Regions from separate parts of the Chryseobacterium sp. CFS2 genome, predicted to be linked through region 2. Evidence: riboswitches for the same ligand, from Rfam matches in the RefSeq annotation. Region 2 holds a riboswitch; each other region holds the start of a gene.

Region 1 (3,829 bases), on a different contig from region 2:
ATCAGACAGAAAAAACAAAATCTCATATTTACCCCAGGACCTTTTCTTACCTAAATATGAAACCGTTAAAAAGCTGATTCCTTTCTTCTGTAATAAAGAAAACACCAATTTGCTGTTTGCCTTGGAACTCATACAGCCCTTTCTTCATGAAAAAATTAAAAATCTTTCTAAAGGCGAACAGAGAACTATTGAAACCCTGATGATCATTTACTCTGAAACAGATTTTGTTTTACTGGACGAACCATTCCACAGCCTTTCTCCAAAAGTTTGTGAAGAATTAAAGAAAATCATTCTTCAGCAGTCAAAGTATAAAGGTTTTATTATTTCTGATCACAATTACCAGGATGTTCTGGATATTTCAGACCATATATATCTGCTTTCTGACGGCCATCTAAAACAAATACAAGATTTTAAAGAACTGCAGCGGTATAATTATCTCCCGAAAAGTATTTAATTTATATATTTGGGGATCAAAAAAAATTTCATGATGACTTTTATAAATAAAGCATTCTATTTATCCGCATTCAGTATTTTATCTATAGCTTTTGTAAAAGGGCAGACAAAAGTTCCTTTTGGAGTTGTAAAAGCTGAAGAAGGATATGCCAACGTACGTGTACATAAAGACGACTACCGAAAAATTGTAGACAAGATCCGTATGCGTAAAGGAGATGTTTTTGTTTATGTAAAACCGGCTCCGGGAGAAACAGAGTGGATCTGGATCAAATATCCGGAGAAACAGGATGATGACAAGCCTTTTGTACGTTATGAAACTCTTGATAAAGAAGGAATGGTAAATAAAGGACGTATTGCCTATGTAGATCAGCTTCCCGCCTATACTCCTTCTAAATCTAAAAACGGAAGATCAATTATTTTCACAGACAATTCCGATCCTAAAATCCCTACCGCCCAAAGAAGCAAAGTAGTGATTGATGTCTATCCTTCCAATGCAGGATACCGTAAAAAGGAAAAAGATGCTGAAGGAAAAATTCTTACCATTGATAAAGTAAAACCATGGGGAATAGGAAATGATCTTCCTGAAGGAATGACTGAAATCAAATCCATCAGAGTACAACAGCCCGGAAGAGGTTCTGTTTTTGTAAGAGAAGCCATCAAAAATATGTTCCAGCCTACCATGGATTTTGAGAACATTGGAGTAACTTCCCTTGACAACGATAATATTTTCCTTTATATGATCAATGGTTCAGGAGAAAACAGATATACAACTCTTTGGACAATCAAAAAAGGAAGAGTAATCAGCCAGATTATTTATCATAATCCGGAATAAATTCATTATTTTTGCACCCGAAAAAGTTTTACGCTTATTCATCATAGAAATTGGTTCTGCATCACTGCAGATTAAAAGGGAACCGTGTGAAAATCACGGACTGTCGCGCAACTGTAAGTAACTGAAATCTTTATCAAAGATCCACTGTGCGAGGCATGGGAAGGAGATAAAAGATGTTACAAGTCAGGAGACCTGCCTTTTTCTTAAACAAGTAACTTTCGCGATTTGAAGTTGTATTGATCTGATGAATTGTTTCAGGAATTTCCGAATTTCCTGTTATTATTCTGTTGTTTGATATTATTTCATTTCGCTTTAATTAATAATGAAATATGACTACAGAAGAAAGAATTGAAGCCTCCGAAACCAGAATTTTTAAAGCGGTTTTCCCAAACACAACCAATCATTATGATACCCTTTTTGGTGGTACGGCTATGCAGCTGATGGACGAAGTAGCTTTTATTACCGCTACCCGTTTTGCCAGAAAAAGAGTGGTAACGGTAAGCAGCGACAAAATAGATTTCAAAAAACCGATTCCTGCCGGAACGATTGTTGAACTGATCGGGAAAGTTTCATACGTGGGGAAAACCAGTATGAAAGTGAACGTTGAAATTTACACAGAGCAGATGTATTCGTATGAAAGAGAGAAAGCCATCGTAGGTGATTTTACTTTTGTAGCGATTGACGAATTCAAGAAACCAATCCAGATACTATAAATAAAGAATCGGGCGGCCAGAGGCCGCCCGATTCTTTTTATTTTCATTAAGGTTATTTCAACACTTTTTCTGTTTCCAGACTTCTGTTCAGTAAAAGTTCAAAAGCCTCTCCCATTTCATCCGATGCTCTACTGATGGCATTTTCAAGCATATTCCGGATTTGTTTTTCGGTAACTCCGGCTTCCGTCCAGCTTTTTCCTGTGGTATGGGAATTTAAAATAAACGGCATGATTCTGTCGATTCCACAGGCAAAAATAGCATCAGGTGTTTTCTCATCTTCAAATTCCAGCCATAGATTAAAGAATTCTGAACGCAAAGGTTCATCCAGAATTCCAAAGATCTTTTGAGCAGATGCTTTCTCTCTTTCAAACTTACCTACCATTGCTTTTTCATCAAAAATAAAAGTATCTCCGGCTTCTATCTCCACCAGATCATGAATGGAAAGCATTCTTATCACTCTCAATAGATCAATATCCGCACGGTTTTTAGCATACGGATAAAGGATCTGAGCCAGAATAATAATCTGCCAGGAATGTTCCGCCGTATTCTCTCTTCGGGAATCGTCTGCATTATAATTTCTTCGCTGTACATTTTTAAGCGCATCTACAGCCAGGATAAAATCTATCTCTTTCTGAATTTTCATCTTACTTCTTATTTCTGTTATATTGATCTGAAGGATATACCTTTATTTTGGTAATCCATTTATTATTAAGCTTTTCTTTAGTGGTTACTTTCACGCGCCCTTCAACGGTCATATCTTCCTCTTTTTCAAAGACCTTATCAAGTCCCTTATTCGGAATTACAGCATATTCTGTCGTAAAAAGATCACAGCATCCTGATTTCCCAAAAGTAATAAGGCGTTTACGTTTAGCATCAACCTCGAAAATATCAAAGGAATTGGAAGCAAGCTCCGTAAGCTCCTTACTCTTCACAAAAGCCATTCTTGTACTGTTGAATACGTATACATCATAAGAGGCAGAACTGTAATTTCCCATATTCCCATTCCTTACTGCTATATCCTCTGTTCCATCAAAATTAAAATCATCAATGATCACAGGGCTTTGTTCATTCTTTAACGGAAGCATTTTTCCCGGTATTAGCTTTTCGCCCTGATTCAGATTCAGCACAAGATGATCAGATATAAAAGTCTGTACCTTTGTATTTTTATGATTGTACAATTCTACAGTTCCTTTTCCGCTGCATTGTCCATCATAGCAATTCTCCACCTGGATGATGGCATCATAACTCTTCGATGCATTTTTAACTTCAAACTGATACTGTCCAAAACAGGCAGGTCCTAGTAAAACAAAAGTCGGTAAATGCTTATACTTATTGAATAAATTCATGGTAATAGTAAATGATTTAGGTGTTTTTTTCCTAACAAAAATACGAATCTTAAGGCCGATCTCAAAATTCAGAAGTCATTATCTCCCCGAGTTTGAAACAACTAAATCCTTTGAAATAGAAGTTTATTTATTTCTGAGAAGCTGTTTCCCGCTATCCGTTCATACTCCTCGCTTCTCTACGATGCCTTTGCTGCTGCGGGGTAACCACTGCTATCGGGGCTATGATATGAGTAATGAGTGATAAATGATAAGTGATAAGTGATAAGTGATAAGTGATAAAAGATCATTTTTTCTCTCCAATTTTCAAAATTCTATTTAAAAATTTAAATATTTTCAGACATTTTCTTGTAAAATTCGTTTTACTCAAAATTGACGACAAAAATTATTATATTGATTTTCAATACTTTAAATGATTTATTTTAAAAATTACACTACTTTGTATTGCATAATACCATTTTATTTACATATCTTTGTAATGTAAAATC
Region 2 (3,829 bases):
CCTGTTTTCTTGTAGGAGCAATATCTGAATGAGCAAGTACATAATTAGGCTGAATCTGATATCTCGTTACAATATCTTTAACCAGTGCTGCCACTTTTCTTATCTGTTCATCACTAAAAGGAGCAAAAGTTCTTTTTCCTGTAGCATCTGTAGTATAGCCGGCATTTACAATTTCAATCCCAATAGAAGTATCATTAAGATTTTTGTCATTTCTCCATGAACTTACTCCTGCATGGTATGCTCTTTTGTTTTCATCTACCAACTGATAGATTTCATTATCTCCTGTATTATTTACGAGATAATGAGCGCTCACCGCCTGCTGGGTAAGAACGGTAATAGATTTATCATCCGGAATTGCGGTATAATGTAATATCAGATAACGTTGCCTGAAATTTTGAGCAACCGCAGGAAAATAAGTCTTTACCACTTTATAGCCACCTGGTTTTGCAGATACAATAGAACCATAACTTATCGTATTATCATTTTTTGTTGGGTCTGCTATATTAGTAGTAAAAAAATCTACTCCATGATCAGAAACTACTTTTGGTTTTGGAGCCACCGGAGGGGTTACCTTAACCGTTGGTTTCGCCTGTGTTATTGGGGTTTTCGGTTTGTATGTATTTTTTTTTACATTTTGTTGAGAAGTACAAGAAAAAACGAATGTGCTTAATCCGATGATATATAATGTCTTACGCATCAGTTTGGTTTTTGAATGATTTATTACTTCAAAAATACACAAAATTTTCTTGAATTTTATTTGGTAAATAAAGAAATCTGTTCTATATTTGCACTCGCAATAACGGAACAACGATCATTAAAAAATAAACAAAAAGGAGGGTTGCCAGAGTGGTTAATGGAGCAGTTTGCTAAACTGTCGACGCGAAAGTGTCGCAAGGGTTCGAATCCCTTACCCTCCGCTGTTTTTTATATATTCGGGGCGTAGCGTAGTCCGGTCATCGCGCCTGGTTTGGGACCAGGAGGTCGCAGGTTCGAATCCTGCCGCCCCGACTGTTTTAGTAGTTTTCTCAAAACTACTCAATGGGTGCGTAGCTCAGCTGGATAGAGCATCTGCCTTCTAAGCAGACGGTCAAAGGTTCGAATCCTTTCGCGCTCACTTAAAGACTTACTGGAAACAGTGAGTCTTTTTTTGTGTTTACTCTTAATCAAAAATCTTTTTATAGCTCACAAAATAGAGCATCCCGATTTTTAATCGGGACGGCAAAGGTTCGAATCCTTTCGCGCTCACAAAAAAACCTCACAATTTTTATTGTGAGGTTTTTTGTTTATTGGAGCTATCATAAAATTTATAATTCGAAATATTGCCCCAACCATTCATCAAAATGTTCTTTATGCTTATCCTGAGCAGCTTTAATCAATAAGTCAGGTTCTACAATCTGGCTTAGCCCATAATCTCCTTTCATCCAGGCTAAATATTCACTTAATCCTTCACTCTCTTCATAATCATCTTCCTCTTTATAAAAATAAGCTTCATCAAGCCCTACTGAAATTTCATTGTCAAAAGTGAGCAGATGCAAAAACTGCAGTATATTTTCAGCCACAATGTGAACACCGCCTTCATCCCCAAAAACTACCACAGGCATTTTATTTAAAGGCTGCTCTACTCCGTTATTCCAAATGGCATAGAAGGAACCGGAACCATTCGCCTGTGCAAAAGGCAGTAAATTATTCAGAAAATTTTCGTCCTCACTCCAGCTTTTCAATCCGGATTTATCATCAATTAAAACACCAAAACCTTGTGAATAATTTTCATACGAGGAAATAGTATTCTGAAAGTAGATCAGTTTTTCCAGTTCTACCGGAATTTCCTGCAGATTCAAGTTTTGTTTAAATTTTGTAATTTCTACCATGGTCAATTATATTCGGTTAATAAGATTTGTAAAATAAAAATAAAACAGCAAATTTATTAACTATCTTTAATTTTATGGTCATGTTTTATATTAATTTAACAACACAAACAAGCTGTTCTACTCCCAAAACACAGATTACAACTAAAACATTTTCAATACATTAAATTAAAAAAACTATTGATTACATAAAATATCTTTTTCGTTATTATAAAATACTTATATTTACCACCAAGGAGTTCTTAAAACCTTCTTTATCAACCGAAACTGGTTACACTTAGCTGTGTATTAAAAGGGAATCGTGTGTAAATCACGAACTGTCGCGCAACTGTAAGTAACATACAAAAAGTTTTTATCAATTGATATCCACTGTATATTTTTTATATGGGAAGGATGATAAAAACAGTTACAAGTCAGGAGACCTGCCTATTTCGTATTGACGATGCTTTCGCGATTTGAAGCTTACAGTCAGGTATGATGCGATATGGATATAGTACGATAATTTTTTTATCAAACTGTGTTATTTTTTGAGATGAATATGAGCGTACGTTGTGTACTTCTCATGATTCTGTAGCTCATTCGTATCCCCTTTCCGTAATTTTTCTTTCTTAATAAAGCACCGCGAAGTTTACAGAGAACTTTTTATAGGATTTTAATCAATGTAAAAAGGGATAAGGTGTACCAAAGCAATTTTAATTATTCGTGGAGTTCCAACAGGTTTATTTTACAAACCTGTACAATCAGAGGTTCTCAAAATTCCCGACATCTGCACAATGGGAAGATTCCCCAACTCCTTTCCTACTTTTTACTTTTTACTCAAAAGCGATGTCTTTACAGCTCTTCCGCTTCTTTAATGACAAACAAATTTCAACTCAACAATAAATATTATAATGATCAAAAATGAAAATTGGAAGTCGCCCGGCTTAAAATTCCGGGAGGCTATGGAAAAAGAAAATCCCCTTCAGATTGTTGGAGCCATCAATGCAAACCATGCATTATTGGCACAGCAGGCTGGTTTTAATGCCATCTATCTTTCAGGAGGAGGTGTTGCTGCAGGGTCTTTAGGAATTCCTGATTTAGGAATTACAACTCTGGATGATATACTCATAGATGTTCAGCGTATTACTAATATTTGTGATTTACCACTTTTGGTAGATATTGATACAGGATTTGGACCTTCCGCTTTTAATGTTGCCCGAACGATAAAATCATTAATCAAAGCCGGAGCTGCTGCCATTCACATTGAAGATCAGGTGGGAGCAAAACGTTGCGGACACCGCCCCGGAAAAGAAATCGTAAGCAAAGAGGAAATGGTGGACCGGCTTAAAGCCGCAGCAGATGCCCGTACCGATGAAAATTTTGTGATCGGAGCCAGAACAGATGCTTTTGCCAGTGAAGGACTGGAAAAAACGCTAGAAAGAGCCATCGCTTATAAAGAAGCCGGGGCAGATTTCATTTTTGCTGAAGCAGTTCCTGATTTAAGCTTTTATCAAAAATTTGTTGATGCTACTGGGATTCCTGTACTAGCCAATATCACGGAATTTGGAATGATCAAAATGTACACTGTAGAAGAACTGAAAAATGCAGGTGTAGGACTCGTCCTCTACCCTCTTTCTGCCTTCAGAGCTGCCAATAAAGCTGCACAGAATGTATACCAACATATCCGTAAAGACGGAACACAAGCCAATGTGCTAGATACAATGCAGACAAGAGAAGAACTCTATCAAAGTATTGGCTACCACGATTATGAACAAAAATTAGATAACCTTTTTAAACAAAATACTCATGTCAACGAATAGCGAACCAACATTTAAGCCTAAAAAAAGCGTAGCACTTTCCGGAGTGACAGCAGGTAATACCGCTCTTTGCAGTGTAGGAAAAAGTGGAAATGATCTCCATTACAGAGGTTATGATATATTGGATCTTGCAGAGAGAGCACAATTTGAAGAAGTTGCTTACCTGCT
Region 3 (3,829 bases), on a different contig from region 2:
GTGGAGAATTATTTACCGATGAAAGTTTCCGCAATACAGGAATGTATTATAACACCGAGTTCAAAGATGCAGGACGCTACAGAGTTACTCTTAATCAGGTAGATTGGATGAAATTCCGTGTTCCGAGTCTGAGAAATGTAGAATATACAGCACCTTATATGCATGACGGAAGATTTTACACCTTAGAGGCGGTACTTAATTTCTATTCTGATCAGGTAGAAGATAATCCCAATCTGGATTCGCAGCTGAAACAGAATGGGCATATAGGTATTGCTATGAACAGTCAGGAAAAACAGTCGATCATTGCATTCCTGAAAACATTATCAGATAAAAGTTTTATATCCAATCCAAAATTTGCAGAATAATTTATAGAAAACATGAAGAAGATTATAGTAATAATAAGTTTAATCCTGTTTGGGCAATATCAGGCAAAAACCATCAGAGATAGCGCATATATAGCTCCGGACAGCTTTAGCAGATTTGATTTTGATGATGATTGTGATGCCTGTGGCTGTGCTGCAGGAAACGGTTCTTCCGGCTTTGAGTCTTTATTGAATCCACAGTTTATCGGAATCAAATACTTTGCCCAGCATTACAAAGCAAAAGAAAACCTATTTGTGAAAGATCTTACACAGGATCAGTATTTCAATACCTTACAGCTTTGGGGAAAGATTCCTTTAACTAAAAAACTGAGTGTATATGCAAGTCTGCCATTCCATTTCCATGAAAAGAAAACCCAACAGGGAGATATCAAAATCAATGGAATCGGGGATCTTAACCTGATGGGAATTTATCAGCTGATGAGTTCTAAAGATAATTTTCACCACTTAAGCGGAGGGTTGGGTGTGAAAATCCCTTTGGGGAAATTCGATGAGAAAGGAGCTTCCGGCGTTAATCCGAGTTTTCAGCTGGGAACCGGAAGCTGGGATTATCAGGCCGCTTTGAATTATAAGTTTCAGAAAAATAAAGTGGCTGTGTTGGTGAATACAGATTATACCATCAAAACGGAGAATAAGAAAAATTACCGATTTGGAAACCAATGGAATTATGCTGCAACAGGTTTTTATCAGGTTGCGGGGAATGAAAAATCTATTTTTTCTGTAAAAACGGGAGTTCAGGGAGAGGTTTATGCTCAGAATAAACAGTTCAATGAAGCCTTGCCTAATACTGCAGGAAGTGCTTTGTATGGGAAATTGGGTTTTGAAGCTTCTTACAAAAGGCTGAGTTTGGGAAGTGAACTCATGCTTCCTATGTATACCCATCTGGCAGGAGGTGATATCGAAGCAAAATCAAGATTCAGTATTTTCCTGAATATTGGAATTTAAATAAAAACCCTTTTGAAAATCATGTTAAAGCTCCTTCGGGAGCTTTAATTGTTTATGAATCATTATTTTAATTGGGGGTTAGGAATAATTTTTTATCTTTGCCGGAATTTGGTGAGCCCTAAAAAGCTCTTAAAAGGGAATCCGGTGAAAATCCGGAACAGACCCGCTGCTGTAAGCTCCACACCAAGGTTTTTGAAGAATATATCCACTGTTTTTTAATGGGAAGGATTTCAAAAATGGAGTAAGTCAGAAGACCTGCCAGAAAATAATCGTTTGACGCTTTCGTGGAATAAAGCTTAGGACATCAATGATTCTGTGCAGTGACAGCTGTGCTTTGTCGTTGCTTTCTTATATCCATTAGCGTCTTCATTATCCTAAATGAGCTAATGGCGGCAAAACAAACTACTTCTGCAATTCATAAAGCTGTTTTCACAATACTGGTGATCACATCTCAACTTTTATATTCTCAAAAAAAGAAAAATGACACTCTGAAGGAGGAATCCATCAAGGCGATTAGTCTTTATAAAAAGAATTTTAAAGAAATTATTCCGGCACAAACCCTGCAAGGTGAGCAGCTGGAAAGACTGAACAGCCATTCAGTTGCTGATGCTTTGCGGTATTTTTCCGGAGTTCAGATCAAAGATTATGGAGGGTTAGGTGGTTTGAAAACCATTAATATCCGCAGTATGGGAAGCCAGCATGTAGGTGTTTTCTATGATGGAATTCAATTGGGAAATGCTCAAAACGGGCTGGTAGATCTCGGGAGATATTCATTAGATGATCTGGAAGAAATATCATTGTATAACGGGCAGAAAAGTGAAATTTTCCAACCTGCAAAAGACTTTGGCTCTTCGGGATCGATCTATCTGCAGCCCAAGACACCCGTATTTAAAGGAACAAGAAAAACCAATCTCGTTATAAGAGCAAAAAGTGCGTCCATTGATCTTTTCAATCCATCATTCCGTTTGGAACAAAAAATATCAGACAGAGTTTCTGCCAGTTTCAGTGGAGAATTCATGCAGAGTGACGGGATTTACAGATTTCGGTATGCCAAGAAATATCCCGATGGCCAGCAGGCTTATGATACCATCGCAAAGAGACAGGATTCAGATATCAGGGCAAAACGTTTTGAAACGTCTATCAATGGCACTTTAAATAACGGAAGCTGGAATATCCGTGGCTACGGTTATATTTCAAACCGTGGGATGCCGGCCCCTATTGTTAACGGCCGTTTTGGTGGAAGAGGAGCGAGACTTTCTGACGAAAATTATTTTGTACAGGCCAATCTGAGAAAAAAACTGTTCCCAAAATTTGAAACACAGCTGAAAGCAAAATTCGCCTACGATTATACTCATTTCATGGATACGGTTCGTTCGCAGTCTATTATTCATACCGATAATACCTATATCCAAAGAGAGCTCTATCTTTCCTCATCCAATATCTATTCTATCACACCCAATTGGGATGTGAGTCTGAGCGGAGATTTTCAATATAATAATCTTGATGCTAATCTTGATAACTTTTCTTATCCTACACGCTATACCACATTGGTGGCATTGGCAACAACCTATCAGTGGAACAGGTTCAAAATTCTGGGAAGCCTTTTAGGAACTTTTACGTTTGAAGAAGTAAGAAAAAACAAAAGACCCGGAGACAGCAGAGAATGGACACCAGCCGTATTTATGAGTTATCAGCCTGAGATCATTCCTGAGCTTACACTTAGAGCTTTCTATAAACGAATTTTCCGACTTCCCACTTTCAATGATTTATATTATACCAATATCGGAAATACCTATCTGAAACCGGAATTTACCAATCAGTATGACGTAGGATTTACTTATCAGAAGAATTATACCAACCATTTCTTTAAAAGCTTTTATGCTAAAGTAGATGGTTACTACAACAAAGTACAGGATAAAATTGTAGCGGCCCCTAATGGAAGTATGTTCCGCTGGCTGATGATGAATCTTGGAATGGTTGAAATCATTGGAGCGGATGTGAATATTCAGACTGAAATGCAATTAGGAAAGGTAAAGCTAAGGCCATTGCTCTCTTACACGTATCAAAGCGCAAGAGATATAAGTGATCCGGAAGATACCTTTTATCGTAATCAGATTCCTTATACCCCATGGCATAGCGGATCATTCAGTTTGATGGCAGATTATAAAGACTGGAGTTTCAATTACAGTGCGATGTATGTAGGAGAAAGATATGATGTGAATCAGGACAATATTCAATACAATTATGTGCAGCCCTGGTACACTCACGATCTGTCTGTTCAGAAAAAATTCAATTGGGCGAATCACCAATTTAAAGTGAGCCTTGAGATGAATAATATTTTCAATCAATACTATGATGTTGTCATCAATTATCCGATGCCTGGAAGAAATTTTAAACTTATTCTAAACTTCACCTTATGAGAAAACTAAACTTTTATTTTTTATTTCTGGTATTAGCTTTTCTTACTTCATGCCGTACAGATGATATTATTGTCCGTCAGGAAG
Region 4 (3,829 bases), on a different contig from region 2:
CTGAAAGAAATTGAAACCCAGCTCAATGCTTCAGATTTTTTCAGGATCAACCGCAGTGCACTCGTCCAGAAAAAGCATATTGAAAGAATAGAACGTTACAATAAGAATACACTTTCCGCCCAGATAAAAGGTCAGAAAGATCATCTTATTACAAGCCAGAGCAATACATCTGCTTTCAGAAAATGGATTGAAGAATAAAACCGGTTTCCTGTTCAATTAAATGGTAAGTCCATGGTTGTTTTTCACTTCAGCCATGACAAATGTACTGTGGGTACTCCCGATGGAATCTACAGATCCCAGTTTATTAAATACGAAATCCTGGTAATGTTTCATATCTCTTACCTGAACTTTCAGAAGGAAATCAAAATCTCCGGAAATATTGTAGCATTCGGCAACTTCTTCAATCTCCAGAATTTCTTTTACAAAGTCATAGCCTACAGATCTGTCGTGAATTTTAAGCTTGATTTGGCAGAAAACGGTAAATCCACGGTTGAGTTTTTCAGCATCCAGAACGGCTGCATATCTTTTAACAAACCCTTCCTGTTCCAGCCTTTTTACTCTTTCAAAAACCGGTGAAGTAGAAAGGTTCACTTCTTTAGCAAGTTCTTTAACGGTCAGTTTGGCATTTTTCTGGAGCAGCCTGAGCAGCTGTAAATCCTTGTCATCGAGTTGTTCCACAGAATATTATTCTTTTAAATGATTAAAACAATCAAATATATAGAATTATATGCTTTTATTTTTATTTTTAAAAGTTTATTTTGCTTAATTTTTACTTATTTATTGTGCTTTTATTCTGTATTGCTAATTTTACACAAAATTAAAAACTTTTACTGGAAGCAATTGTTAAAGGTAAAAGTACAGTTCTTTATAGATACTTCATCAAACAGGAAAGGTTTTACTTAAGGTAGATTAATAGGGAATCGTGTGCAAATCACGAGCTGTCGCGCAACTGTAAGTAACACACCAAAAGTTTCTGTCTTTGTATATCCACTGCCAAAAGCGGGAAGGATGACGGAAACTGTTACAAGTCAGGAGACCTGCCTTTACTGAATTGACAATGCTTTCGCGGGCTGAAGCTTTTGGGTCATACAGATGATAGATCAGATTCATGTATTTTTCTTTCTGAAGGAAATGCACTGTCTGCTATGTCATTACTTTCCTGAAACTTTTTCCGCTAAAACATAACGAAGCATTTTAAAGCACTTTCCTATTAAGTTTAATTAAAAAGTTTAAAAAAATGCAAACTCACATTCTGGGCTATCCGCGTATTGGTAGCAAAAGAGAACTCAAAAAAGCCTGCGAACAATATTGGTCAGGTAAAATTCTTTTGGAAGAACTTCTGAATACAGGGAGAACTCTCTGTAATCAAAACTGGAATATTCAGAAAGAAGCCGGCATAGATCTTATCCCGTGCAACGATTTTTCCTATTATGATCAGGTATTGGATATGAGCCTTGTAGTAGGAGCAATTCCTTCACGTTACCATGAGGTGGTGCTTAAAAAGAACAACTCTGAGCTGGATCTTTATTTCGCGATGGCAAGAGGATACCAGAAAGAAGGGTTGGACATTACAGCAATGGAAATGACCAAGTGGTTTGATACCAACTATCACTACATTGTCCCGGAATTTTATAAAAACCAGCAATTTAAATTAAGCTCAGATAAAATTTTCAATGAATTTTCCGGAGCGAAACAGGCGGGTATCAATGCAAAACCTGTAATTATAGGGCTTGTTACTTATCTGTTATTAGGAAAAGAAAAAGAAGAAGGATTTGATAAACTGGATCTGGCTGGAAATCTTCTTTCTGTATATACGGAAATTTTAACCAAACTTCAGGAGCAGGGTGCTGAATGGATTCAGTTTGATGAACCTTTTCTGGCTCTGGATTTAACTGAGAAAGCAAAAGAAACCTATCTTTCTGTGTATTCAGAAATAAGAAACCGTTTCCCGAAACTGAAATTCATTGTTGCCACTTATTTCGACGGATTAAAAGATAATGCATCGCTTGCTGTTTCACTTCCGGTGAATAGTTTGCATATCGATTTGGTTAGAAATCCGGAACAATTGGATGATATTCTGAATCGTATTCCGGAAAACCTAAGTCTTTCGTTAGGAGTAATTGATGGCAGAAATATCTGGAAAAATGATTTTGAAAAGTCATTGTCTTTCATCAGAAAAGCTGTTGACAAATTAGGCTCTGAAAGGATTTTGATTGCACCGTCATGTTCATTGCTTCATTCTCCTTGCGATCTTGATTTTGAAACGAACCTTAACCCTGAGATTAAAAACTGGCTTGCTTTTGCTAAACAGAAAGTAGAAGAAGTGGTGACGCTTAAAGAACTGGTATCAGGAACGGAAAAAGAACACATTCTTGAGGTATTTGAAGAAAATAAAAAAGCCATTGAAAGCAGAAGAACCTCTTCTCTTATCCACAATGATCAGGTAAAACAAAGATCAAATGCGGTCACTGAAAAGGACGCACAAAGAATAAATGCCTTCAAAACCCGTAAAGAAGAACAGCAGCAAGTCCTGCAGCTTCCTTTGTTTCCCACTACAACAATCGGGTCATTCCCGCAGACAACAGAGGTAAGAAGCTGGAGAGCTAAATTCAAAAAAGGAGAACTTACCGCGGAGCAATACGATATTTTATTAAAAGAAGAAACTCAGAGAACCATTCGCTGGCAGGAAGACATCGGCATTGATGTATTGGTGCATGGAGAATTTGAGCGTAATGATATGGTGGAATATTTTGGAGAACAGCTGGAAGGATTTGTGTTCACCAAAAACGGATGGGTACAGAGCTACGGAAGCCGTTGTGTAAAACCTCCTGTGATCTTTGGTGATGTTTCCCGCCCGACTCCTATGACGGTGTATTGGTCTCAGTATGCCCAATCTCAAACGGAAAAATGGGTAAAAGGAATGTTGACGGGTCCTGTGACGATTTTACAGTGGTCTTTTGTACGTGATGATCAGCCTCGTTCAGAAACGTGCAAGCAGATTGCGCTGGCAATCCGTGATGAAGTAGTGGATCTGGAAAAAGCCGGAATCAGAATTATTCAGATTGATGAACCTGCTATCAGAGAAGGGCTTCCTTTAAGAAAAGCAGACTGGCAGAATTATCTGAAATGGGCGGTTGAAGCTTTCAGAATTTCAGCAAGTGGAGTGGAAGATGCTACACAAATTCATACCCATATGTGTTATTCAGAATTCAATGATATTATTGAAAATATTGCGGATATGGATGCAGACGTGATTACTATAGAATGCTCCCGTTCTCAGATGGAACTGCTGAATGCCTTTGCAGATTTTAAATATCCGAATGAAATTGGTCCCGGAGTATATGATATCCACTCACCAAGGGTTCCGTCAAAAGAAGAAATGATTGAACTGTTGAGAAAAGCACAAAACGTAATTCCTGCCAACCAGCTTTGGGTAAACCCGGACTGCGGACTGAAAACAAGACACTGGGAAGAAACAGAAAAAGCTTTAATAGCAATGGTAGCTGCCGCTAAAGAAGCCTCAGTAGAATATGCACTTTAAAAAACTTTAAAATAATTAGATTCAATAATTCAGGTCGTGTCATGATTTTATGGCACGATCTGTTTCTTTTTAAAGGGTTAAAATGGGAGTGAGAGATACGAATCCATTCATTTTTATATTCTATTTTTGCATCCGGTTATATTTTAAAAGAGATCTAAGTTATTTGGCCTGTAATGTACTGGGTGGATAGCCAAACTGTTTTTTAAATGCAAAAGAGAAATGGGATAAATTTTCAAACCCCAGATCCAGATAGATGTCAGAAACTGATCTGCCTTTTTGGGTAAGCAA

What was found. Region 2 has a riboswitch for cobalamin ahead of prpB (methylisocitrate lyase). Riboswitches for the same ligand answer to the same signal wherever they lie in the genome.
Region 1: it holds a riboswitch for cobalamin, as region 2 does, so the genes downstream of both, ODR02_RS11895 (acyl-CoA thioesterase) here and prpB (methylisocitrate lyase) in region 2, are expected to answer to the same signal.
Region 3: it holds a riboswitch for cobalamin, as region 2 does, so the genes downstream of both, ODR02_RS04065 (TonB-dependent receptor plug domain-containing protein) here and prpB (methylisocitrate lyase) in region 2, are expected to answer to the same signal.
Region 4: it holds a riboswitch for cobalamin, as region 2 does, so the genes downstream of both, metE (5-methyltetrahydropteroyltriglutamate--homocysteine S-methyltransferase) here and prpB (methylisocitrate lyase) in region 2, are expected to answer to the same signal.

Annotation. Positions count from the first base shown of each region.
Region 1 covers NZ_JAZHQU010000004.1:440,984-444,812, forward strand. Annotated here, with positions in the region: gene ODR02_RS11885 (ATP-binding cassette domain-containing protein) at 1-454, shown strand, start outside; gene ODR02_RS11890 (hypothetical protein) at 485-1,285, shown strand; cobalamin riboswitch at 1,320-1,499, shown strand; gene ODR02_RS11895 (acyl-CoA thioesterase) at 1,615-1,998, shown strand; gene ODR02_RS11900 (HD domain-containing protein) at 2,051-2,641, opposite strand; gene ODR02_RS11905 (XAC2610-related protein) at 2,643-3,344, opposite strand.
Region 2 covers NZ_JAZHQU010000014.1:14,526-18,354, reverse strand. Annotated here, with positions in the region: gene ODR02_RS22855 (N-acetylmuramoyl-L-alanine amidase) at 1-697, opposite strand, end outside; tRNA gene ODR02_RS22850 (tRNA-Ser) at 833-917, shown strand; tRNA gene ODR02_RS22845 (tRNA-Pro) at 934-1,008, shown strand; tRNA gene ODR02_RS22840 (tRNA-Arg) at 1,041-1,114, shown strand; gene ODR02_RS22835 (hypothetical protein) at 1,305-1,868, opposite strand; cobalamin riboswitch at 2,117-2,309, shown strand; gene prpB (methylisocitrate lyase) at 2,756-3,664, shown strand; gene prpC (bifunctional 2-methylcitrate synthase/citrate synthase) at 3,651-3,829, shown strand, end outside.
Region 3 covers NZ_JAZHQU010000002.1:133,858-137,686, reverse strand. Annotated here, with positions in the region: gene ODR02_RS04075 (cytochrome-c peroxidase) at 1-365, shown strand, start outside; gene ODR02_RS04070 (transporter) at 378-1,325, shown strand; cobalamin riboswitch at 1,418-1,602, shown strand; gene ODR02_RS04065 (TonB-dependent receptor plug domain-containing protein) at 1,712-3,745, shown strand; gene ODR02_RS04060 (YncE family protein) at 3,742-3,829, shown strand, end outside.
Region 4 covers NZ_JAZHQU010000001.1:55,680-59,508, reverse strand. Annotated here, with positions in the region: gene ODR02_RS00285 (LytR/AlgR family response regulator transcription factor) at 1-198, shown strand, start outside; gene ODR02_RS00280 (Lrp/AsnC family transcriptional regulator) at 217-678, opposite strand; cobalamin riboswitch at 874-1,059, shown strand; gene metE (5-methyltetrahydropteroyltriglutamate--homocysteine S-methyltransferase) at 1,238-3,541, shown strand; gene ODR02_RS00270 (helix-turn-helix domain-containing protein) at 3,701-3,829, opposite strand, start outside.